DNA from 3 places in the Allobosea sp. GW822-FHT03F07 genome. Region 1 is predicted to be linked to each of the others. Evidence: predicted binding sites of a transcription regulator. Region 1 holds the regulator's gene; each other region holds the start of a gene.
The links. The regulator PhoB, encoded in region 1, activates phosphate uptake and scavenging genes when phosphate is short. The targets are predictions, from matches to a motif close to TGTCATNNANCTGTCAT.

Region 1 (3,268 bases):
CCTGATCGCCGGCTCCAGCCAGCCTCGCGCCGCGCCGTAGCGATCGAGAAAGCCGTCGAGCGGCTCGGAATGCGTCAGGTTGAGCCCGCCGCGCCCCGCGAGCAGGAACTTCCGCGCCGGCGACGCCATCCGCTCATGGATCGTGACGCGATGCCCGGCCTGCGCCAGCCGCTCGGCTGCGATCAATCCAGCCGGGCCGGCGCCGATGATGGCGATGTCTGGCATAAAGTTCCCGCGTTCTCCACGGTCATCCCGGGCGACCGGAGGCAGACCCGGGATCCATGCCGGAACCGTTCAGGCATGGATCCCGGATCGGCGCCGCTTCGCGGCTGGTCCGGGATGACGGCGTGTTTCCATCTGAAGGGTCTTCGCTTTAGACTGACTGTCCGATCCCGGAAAGCCCGACCCGCCAGCATCATGCCGACCATCGCCGCCTATCTCGGCGCCGCCTTCTTCGAGATCGCCGGCTGCTTCGCCTTCTGGGGCTGGCTGCGGCTCGGCAAGCCGGTCTGGTGGCTGCTGCCAGGCCTGGTCTGCCTCGCCCTCTTCGCCTGGCTGCTGACGCTGGTCGAGAGCGACGCCGCGGGGCGCGCCTATGCCGCCTATGGCGGGATTTATATCGCCGCCTCGCTCGCCTGGCTCTGGGCGGCGGAGGGATTCAGGCCGGATCGCTGGGACGTGACGGGCGGACTGGTCTGCCTCGCGGGAGCGGCGATCATCATCGCGGCGCCGCGGTGAGGATCGAGGGTTTGTCAAATGCGCGCTGTCGTTCCGGGCGAAGCGCAGCGCAGACCCGGAACTCATTCCGGAACGGCTCAGGCATGGATCCCGGATCGGCGCCGCTACGCGGCTTGTCCGGGATGACGCGCGGATGTGCGAAAGGGAGAGAGCCCCCTCACGCCCGCGCGAACGTCTCGTCGAAGGCGTAGCCAGCACCGCGCACCGTGCGCAGCGGGTCCTTGGCATCGCCGGGCGTGATCGCCTTGCGCAGGCGCCCGACATGCACGTCGACGGTGCGCTCGTCGATATAGACGTCGCGACCCCAGACCGCGTCGAGCAATTGCGCGCGCGAATAGACCCGGCCGGGCGCCTGCATCAGGAATTCAAGCAGGCGGAACTCGGTGGGTCCCAGATGCAGCTCCTCGCCGGAGCGGCGCACGCGGCGGGTCGTACGGTCGAGTTCGAGATCGCCCGCGGTCAGCAGCCCCGCGACATGGCCCGGCTTGGCCCGGCGCAGCAGCGCCTGGATGCGCGCGATCAGCTCCGGCAACGAGAACGGCTTGACAACATAATCGTCTGCGCCGGTGGCGAGGCCGCGCACCCGCTCGGTCTCCTCGCCGCGCGCGGTCAGCATGATGATCGGTACACGCTCGGTGTCGCGGCGCGCCCGCAGCCGGCGGCAGAGCTCGATGCCGGAGAGGCCCGGCAGCATCCAGTCGAGCAGGACGAGATCGGGCGTCGAGTCGCGCAGATGCAGCTCGGCGTCGTCGCCGCGCGCGACGCTATCGACCTCGAAGCCCTCGGCCTCGAGATTGTAGCGCAGCAGCAAGGTGAGCGGCTCTTCGTCCTCGACGATCAGGATGCGGGCGGGCATGGCGCGGTTCCGTTCTGGGTATTCAGCCGACACATTCCGTCATGCTCGACCATGTGGCGAGCATCCACGTCTTGGTCACAGCGCTCGACGACGCAAGACGTGGATGGCCGGGACAAGCCCGGCCATGACGCAATGGATACTCCATCAATTCCCCGTCACCGCCTCGACGCTGATATCGGTGGTGTCGAGCTTGGGACGGTTGAGGTCGAGCGACTCGCCGGTGACGAGGTAATGGATCGTCTCGGCGATGTTGGTGGTGTGGTCGCCGATGCGCTCGACGTTCTTGGCGCAGAACAGGAGATGCGTGCAGAAGGTGATGTTGCGCGGATCTTCCATCATATAGGTCAGCAGCTCGCGGAACAGCGAGGTGTAGAGCGCGTCGATTTCGCCGTCGCGATGCCAGACCTCGAGCGCCTTCTGCTCGTTGTTGGCCGCATAGGCGTCAAGCACGTCCTTGAGCTGGGCCTGGACGAGCCGGCTCATATGCTCGAGCCCGACCACGGCGCGATGCGGCGGCGAGAACTGGCCGGAGATCGCCACCGCACGCTTGGCGATGTTCTTGGCGAGATCGCCGACGCGCTCGATGTCCGAGGCGAGGCGGATCGCCGAGATCAGCTCGCGCAAATCCTGGGCCAGCGGCTGGCGGCGCGCGATGGTCAGCACGGCACGCTCCTCGACATCGCGCTGCAGATTGTCGAGCCGCTGGTCGGCGGTGATGACCTTCTGGGCGAGCGTGGTGTCGCGGCGCACCAGCGCCACGGTGGAGTCGCCGAGCATGCGCTCGGACATGCCGCCCATCTCGGCGAGGCTGCGGCGCAGCGCCTCGAGTTCGGCGTCGTAGGAGCGGACGATATGTTCGGTCATCGGCGTGTGTCCCTGTGCAGCGCGAGCGGTTCAGCCGAAGCGGCCGGTGACGTAGTCCTGCGTCTGCTTCTTGCTCGGGTTCATGAAGATCGTGTTGGTCGGCGCGAACTCGATGACCTCGCCCAGATACATGAAGGCAGTGTACTGCGAGATGCGCGCCGCCTGCTGCATGTTGTGGGTGACGATGACGATGGTGAAGTCGCTCTTGAGCTGCTCCAGCAGGTCTTCGATCTTGCCGGTCGAGATCGGGTCGAGCGCCGAGGTCGGCTCGTCGAAGAGGATGACCTCCGGCTTCTGCGCGATGGTGCGGGCGATGCAGAGGCGCTGCTGCTGGCCGCCGGAGAGGCCCATGCCCGAGGTCTTGAGCTTGTCCTTAACCTCGTCCCAGAGGGCCGAGCGGCGGAGCGCGCCCTCGACACGGTCGTCGAGCTCGGACTTCGGCGGCTTCTCGTAGAGGCGGATGCCGAAGGCAACGTTGTCGTAGATCGACATCGGGAAGGGGGTCGGCTTCTGGAAGACCATGCCGACGCGCGAGCGCAGCTCGTTCACGTCGATGTCGCCGGAGATGACGTTGCGCCCGTCGAGCAGTATCTCGCCGGTGGCGCGCTGCTCCGGATAGAGCGAGTAGATCCGGTTGAAGATGCGCAGCAGGGTCGACTTGCCGCAGCCGGACGGGCCGATCAGCGCCGTGACGTGGCGGTCGCGGAAATCGAGGTTGATGTTCTTCAGCGCCTTGTGCTCGCCGTAGTAGAAATCGAGGTTCTTGACCGCGATCCGGACGGGGGCATCGGCATCGAGCGTCTGCGGGGA
Region 2 (3,268 bases), 400 kb from region 1:
AGGCCTTCGCGATTGAGAACGGACTCGGCCATGATCGAACGCGCCGAGTTGCCGGTGCAGACGACGAGCACCCGCAAGGGTCGATCGCTGGCAGCGTAGTCCCGGCGCGCCGGAATCGCCGCAGCCTCGCCGCTGCAGCCGACCGGCCCCTCCGCGCAGCAGGAATCGGACAGGAATCCCAGAAGCGCGTCGGCCCGAGGAGCCTGAGCAGCGAAGATGATGTGGCGACCCTCGCGTCGCGACGCCAGAAGCCCGACCTGCTCGAGCGCGCCGAGATGGGAAGAGAGCGTGTTGTGCGCCACGGCGAGCAGTCGGCCGATGTCGCCGGCTGCGAGACCATGAGGCCGGTAGCGCATCAGAAGCCGAAAGATTTCCAACCGCGTCGGCTGCGCCAGCGCACCGAGCAGCGAAACCGCATCGGAGGAATCGAGCCTCGAAGCATCTGGCCTTTGCGTCACGCCACGTCTTCCCTTGGCCCGAGATCACTGCGCCGCGGCTCACCGCGCCCCATATCCTTTCCGATCGCATCGAGTCGATGCTGCAGGGCCATGCCCTGCAAGGTGGCCAGCGGCAGACTCGCAAAGATCGAAATGCGGTTGTTGAGCATGCGGTAGGCGTCGGCGAAGGCAAGCGCCTTCTGGACGTCATTGCCTTCGAAGGCGGCGGGATCGGGCAAGGTCCAGAGCGCCGTCATCGGATTGCCGGGCCAGTCGGGCGGCGCCGCGTTCGCGGCGGTCTCCGACAGGGTGAACACGAAATCCAACTCCGGCGCGCCGGCCTGGGCAAATTCATCCCAACTCTTGGGCTCCAGGCCCGTCAGATCGTGGTTCAGCGACTGAAGCAACCGCACGACGAAGGGGTTGATCTCGGGCCGAGGCTGGGAGCCGGCACTGAAGACCGTGAACGTGCCGCCGGCGAGACGGCGCATGATGGATTCCGCCATGATCGAGCGAGCATGGTTGCCCTTGCAGACGAAGAGAACCTTGAGAGGAGCCGCTTCCATGTCCCTATCTCGTTATGTCGGCCGATGTGACATCAATGCTGCATAAGCAACATGTCGTCGTCAACCGACATATTGACATATCATCTTCATCCAGGTGATGCACCGTCCGGCATCGTCGGAAGGAGCAGGGATCATGCGGGTCGGAATCAACGGCATGGGGCGCATCGGGCGCCTGGCGCTGAGGGCGGCGCTCGGCGTTGCCGATAGGCAGGGCGACGATCCGCGTGCCGGCAACCGGCTCGATGTCGTGCATCTCAACGAGATCAAGGGCGGGGCTGCCGCGACCGCCCATCTGGTCGCGTTCGACAGCATGCAGGGGCGCTGGCGCGCCGATATCGGCTCTGAAGGCGAGGACGCCATCCGGATCGACGATCGGCGGATGGGATTCTCCGCCGAGGCTGCGCCGGGCGACGTTCCATGGGGTGATCTCGGTGTCGACGTCGTGATCGAATGCACCGGCAAGTTCCTGACGCCGGCTACGATCGAGGGCCATCTGAAGCGCGGCGCCAAACGCGTCATCGTGGCGGCACCGGTGAAGGACGCGTCCGTCCTGAACGTAGTCGTCGGCATCAACGAGCATCTCTACGACCCAGCCAGGCACCCGATCGTCACCGCGGCCTCCTGCACGACCAACTGCCTGGCCCCCGTGGTGAAGGTCGTGCATGAGAACCTGCGGATCCGGCATGGCCAGATCACCACGATCCATGATCCGACCAATACCAACGTGGTGGTCGACGCGCCCCATAAGGACCTGCGCCGGGCGCGCTCGGCAATGTTGTCGCTGCAGCCGACGACGACGGGCAGCGCTACAGCGATCGCGCTGATCTACCCGGAGCTCAAGGGCAAGCTCGATGGCCATGCCGTGCGCGCGCCGGTGCTCAACGCCTCGCTGACGGATTGCGTCTTCGAACTGGAGCGACCGACGACCGCCGCCGAGGTCAACGCGCTGTTCGAGAAAGCGGCCAAGGGGCCGCTCGCCGGCATCCTCGGCTTCGAACCGAGGCCGCTGGTCTCGATCGACTACCAGCGAGACACGCGTTCCGCGATCGTTGACGGGCTGTCGACGCTGGTGACCGACGGCACGATGCTGAAGGTCTATGCCTGGTACGACAACGAGATGGGCTATGCCTGCCGCATGGTCGATCTCGCCTGCCATCTCGAGCGGGTCGGGATCTGATCCTGTGACCGAAGGCTCGCGCAACTACGCCGTCGTCACCGCGGCCTATTGGGGCTTCACCCTGACCGACGGCGCGCTGCGCATGCTCGTGCTGCTGCACTTCTTCCGGCTCGGCTATTCGCCTTTCACGCTCGCCTTCCTGTTCCTGCTCTATGAGGCGGCCGGCATCGCCGCCAACCTGATCGGCGGCTGGCTCGTCGCGCGCTACGGCATCACGCGGATGCTGGCGGTGGGGCTCTCCGCGCAGATCCTCGGCTTCCTGCTGCTCTCGGGCCTGTCGCCGGACTGGACGGCAGCAGCTTCGGTCGCCTGGGTCGTGATGGCTCAAGGCGTCTGCGGCATCGCCAAGGATCTGACCAAGACCGCCTCGAAATCCGCGATCAAGGTGGCCGAGGCGGCCGCGAGGGCGGAGGACGCGGAAGGCCGGCTGTTCCGCTGGGTCGCCTGGTTCACCGGTTCGAAGAACGCGATGAAGGGCATCGGCTTCTTTCTCGGGGGGCTACTTCTGGAGACGCTGGGATTCAGGGGCGCGCTCTGGACGATGGCCGCGATGCTCGGTCTGGTGCTGCTCGGCGTCGTCACCTCACTGCCGGCGATGATGGGCAAGGCCAGGGCCAGCAAGAGCGCCCGCGAACTCTTCGCCAAGAACCGCGGCGTGAACCTGCTGGCGCTCGCGCGCGTCGCGTTGTTTGGAGCGCGGGATGTCTGGTTCGTCGTCGGCGTCCCCGTCTTCCTCTACGCCTCGGGCTGGACCTTCACGATGGTTGGCACGTTTCTGGCGCTCTGGACCGTCGGCTACGGGCTGGTTCAGGCGGCTGCGCCCTCCTTCGTCCGGCGCAGCGCAGACGGGCTGTCGAGCGAGGTCCCGGCCGCGCGAATCTGGTCGCTCGCGCTGGCGCTCGTGCCCTTCGCCATCGCGGGGTTGCTCGCCGTCGGGACGGGCTTGCGGGCCGACCTCGTGCTCGTCGCGGGCCTAGGCCTGTTCGGGTTCGCCTTTGCCGTGAACTCCTCCATCCACTCCTACCTGATCCTGGCCTATGCCGGTTCGGAGAAATCGGCCGAGGATGTCGGCTTCTACTACGCCGCCA
Region 3 (3,268 bases), on a different contig from region 1:
TGCCAAGGCCCTGATCGGCTCTTTCTCCGACTATCGCCACTGGCTCGCGGGCGCCGGCTGCGACACCGATCTCTGGCAGACGACCTATGTTCATGCCCTGGCGGGACATGAGGCGATTGTCGACTGGTTCATAAGCACCGGGCTGAAGCCATTTATCGATCCCCTCCCCGAGGCCGAGCGAGCGCTGTTTCTGGAGCGCTATCGCGAGAAGATCGCGCAGGCCTATCCCGTCGAGCCCGACGGGCGCGTGCTGCTTCGTTTTCCGCGACTGTTCATCGTCGCAAAGCGAATGTGAGCTGAACCGAAGACGGGACTGTGCGGCTTCGCTGGTGCGACACGGCGATTGCAACGCCGATGGATCGTCCACCTCAGATACTAACGCCGAGCTTTTTACAAGGATGCCGCCAGCCCCAATGCGAGCGCCCAAAGCGGACCCGTCAGGCGAGTACGTTCCGGTTGGTCAGATGGACCAATTGGCCCGCCGCGATCACCGCGACCACGCGCGGATGGGCCTTGTCTTCGACCAGGATGAGATCGGCCCGCTTGCCGGCCTCGATGACGCCGCGATCGTCCAGCCCGAAGGTTCGGGCCGGTGCCTTTGAAACCAGCGCCCAGGCATCCGCGAATCCCGCGGAGCCGTTGCGAGCGAGGACAAAAGGTGCGAGCAGCAGCGCCGGATAATAGTAGTCCGAAGCCAGGATCGTGCAGAGGCCGGCGCGCACCATCTCCTCAGCCGCCGGGCATCCCGTATGCGAACCACCGCGCACAACATTGGGCGCGCCGAAGACGATCGCCTCGCCATGGGCCGCTGCCTCGCGCGCGGTGGTCTCGTCGATCGGAAATTCCGCCACGGTGACGCCGAGGCAGCGATACCAGCGCCGCATCTCGGGCGTCATGTCGTCATGGGAGAGCATCGGCACGCCGTGCGCGCGAGCCGCCTCGGCCAGCCGGGTCACCGAAGCCGAAACCTCGTCCTTGCGGGCGTAGACGCACTCGACCAGCGCCGCGAAGCCGTCGGCGGAGAGCCCGGAGCGCTCGACCATCTTGCCGACCTTGTCCGGCCGGTGCCGCGTCTTCAGCGTGCCTTCGGTATGGTCGTTGAAGGCGAGCAGCCCGACCCTGCCCGTTGCGAGCCAATCCAGGATCTCGGCTTCGGCATCGAGGTTGAAGGTCTCGTGCCGCAGATGGAAGCGCGTATCGGCGCCGAGATCGGGCGCGAGCGCGGCAATGCGCTCGAACAGGGCGCGGGCATTCTCGCTGCTGCGCAGCCCAGGTTCCCAGGACCACGTTACACCATGGAAGGCCGTGGTGATGCCGCTCGCGAGAAGCGCGCGGTCGGCGTCGCGTAAGGCCAGGTCGATGTCGAACGCGACCTTCGGACGCGGCATGACGTGGCGTTCGAAGGCGTCGCCATGGCAATCGACGATGCCCGGCAGCACGAGCAGGCCGGTCGCATCAAGGCGAAGCGCGTCGGGTTTCGCCTGACCGTCGAGGGCGGAGATCAGCGCGCCATCGATAGCGATGTCGGTGCTCGCGAGATTGTCGAGCAACACTTGCCCGCCAGTGATGTGGATCGCCATATCTCGCCCTCTCCGTCCTTCGGCGGCATCGCCACGGGGCGATGGGCCATGACGGTTCTCCATGACGAGTGCATGACACGCGGGGTGCACGACAAGCGGCACCGACCGCTGCGCCGCGGGGTTCGGCTCGCGCCGGTTCAGCCTTCCCGGCGATAGGCGAAATAGCGTCCAGGCGGGACGCCCTCCGGCAGCGCGATCGCTACGAGGGATGGGTGATCGAGTTGCCAGCCGCTGAGCACCAGCGCCTCAGGAGCCGCCAGAGTGACGACATGTTCGGGCAGCCAGGCGAACAACAGACGATCGCGCTCGGGCACGCCGGTTGTCACATCGACATGAACAAGCGCGGCGCTGCGGCCATGGCGTGCAGCGAAGGCTGGCAGCGTCTGCGCCATGTCGCCCACTACCAGACGGTCGGCTGGCGGCATCGAGGCCGGATTGGGACTGACGTCGCGTTCGAAAACATGGATGTCGCGCTCCGGCAGGATCTCGCGCAGATGGTCATAGGTGCGGCCATTGCCGAGGCCGAGTTCGAGCACGAGGCCGGCACGTCCGGCGATCGCCGACGCAGCCCAGTCCAGCATGCGGCGCTGGGCCTCGAGGCGACGGATAAAGCTGTCGAGACGGCTCATGCGACGAGGTCTCCGGGCGCATCTGGCGCAAGGGAGTGGCGGACTAGCGAACCGACCCGGCATAGCAGCGCTGGCGCCTGTCCCGATACTCCCTTCCAAATGACAGGCTTGTCAGGAGGATCGGTGAATGCCCTAATCCGGCGCGATGACTGTCTTTCCGCTTCGGCGGATGACCAGCGGCCGACAAGAGCCGCTTGCAACGTTCACAGGGAGGTATCCGTTTCCATGACCACATCACGTTCCCTTGCCGTGCTCGCTGCGGCAGCAGGGCTCTGCATCGCCGCGGCCGGCACAGCCCAGGCTCAGGCCTGGCCGAGCCGGCCGATCACCTTCATCGTCCCCTTCCCGGCCGGCGGCGGCACCGACGCCTTCGCCCGCCCGCTCGCCGCCCAGCTCGACCAGCAGCTCGGCCAGCGCATCATCATCGAGAACCGCGGCGGGGCCGGCGGCACGGTCGGGGCCTCGGCCGCCGCCAAGATGCAGCCGGACGGCTATGGCTTCTTCGTCGGCGCGGCCCACCACGCCATCGCGCCGGCGCTCTATCCGAAGCTCGACTACAACATCCAGACTGATTTCATCCCGATCGCGGTGATCGCGCAACCGCCGCAGGTCATCGTCGTCCACCCGAAGGTCCAGGCCAAGACGGTTGCCGAGCTGATCGCCTTCGCCAAGTCCAATCCGGACAAGCTCAACTACGCCTCGGCCGGCAACGGCACGACCCATCATCTGGCGGGCGAACTCTTCAAGCTGCAGACCGGCACCAAGCTGACGCATGTCCCCTATCGCGGCGCCGGGCCGGCGCTGCAGGACATCGTCGCCGGCCAGGTCGACATCCTGTTCGACGGGCTCGGCTCCTCGGCGCCGCAGATCCAGAGCGGGCGCCTGCGCGGCCTCGCGGTCGCGGCCGCGACGCGTTCCGACGCGATTCCCGATGTGCCGACGGCCAAGGAAGCCGGGCTCGAAGGCTATGAGGTCGCGACCTGGTATGCGCTCTGGGCGCCCAAGAACACGCCGCCCGAGATCGTCACGCGGATGCGCGCCGAGGTCGCCAAGGCGCTC

Region 2: the regulator PhoB is predicted to act here: its motif matches at 1,077-1,093, upstream of AC1RMY_RS04370 (ArsJ-associated glyceraldehyde-3-phosphate dehydrogenase).
Region 3: the regulator PhoB is predicted to act here: its motif matches at 1,642-1,658, upstream of AC1RMY_RS09020 (alpha-D-ribose 1-methylphosphonate 5-triphosphate diphosphatase).

Annotation. Positions count from the first base shown of each region.
Region 1 is NZ_JBXAND010000001.1:518,396-521,663, reverse strand. It holds gene AC1RMY_RS02515 (TIGR03862 family flavoprotein) at 1-225, opposite strand, end outside; gene AC1RMY_RS02510 (YnfA family protein) at 418-738, shown strand; gene phoB (phosphate regulon transcriptional regulator PhoB) at 896-1,594, opposite strand; gene phoU (phosphate signaling complex protein PhoU) at 1,739-2,458, opposite strand; gene pstB (phosphate ABC transporter ATP-binding protein PstB) at 2,489-3,268, opposite strand, start outside.
Region 2 is NZ_JBXAND010000001.1:920,851-924,118, reverse strand. It holds gene AC1RMY_RS04380 (arsenate reductase/protein-tyrosine-phosphatase family protein) at 1-458, opposite strand, end outside; gene AC1RMY_RS04375 (arsenate reductase ArsC) at 455-1,003, opposite strand; gene AC1RMY_RS04370 (ArsJ-associated glyceraldehyde-3-phosphate dehydrogenase) at 1,137-2,180, shown strand; gene arsJ (organoarsenical effux MFS transporter ArsJ) at 2,185-3,268, shown strand, end outside.
Region 3 is NZ_JBXAND010000002.1:92,573-95,840, reverse strand. It holds gene tam (trans-aconitate 2-methyltransferase) at 1-295, shown strand, start outside; gene AC1RMY_RS09020 (alpha-D-ribose 1-methylphosphonate 5-triphosphate diphosphatase) at 438-1,580, opposite strand; gene AC1RMY_RS09015 (class I SAM-dependent methyltransferase) at 1,718-2,209, opposite strand; gene AC1RMY_RS09010 (Bug family tripartite tricarboxylate transporter substrate binding protein) at 2,435-3,268, shown strand, end outside.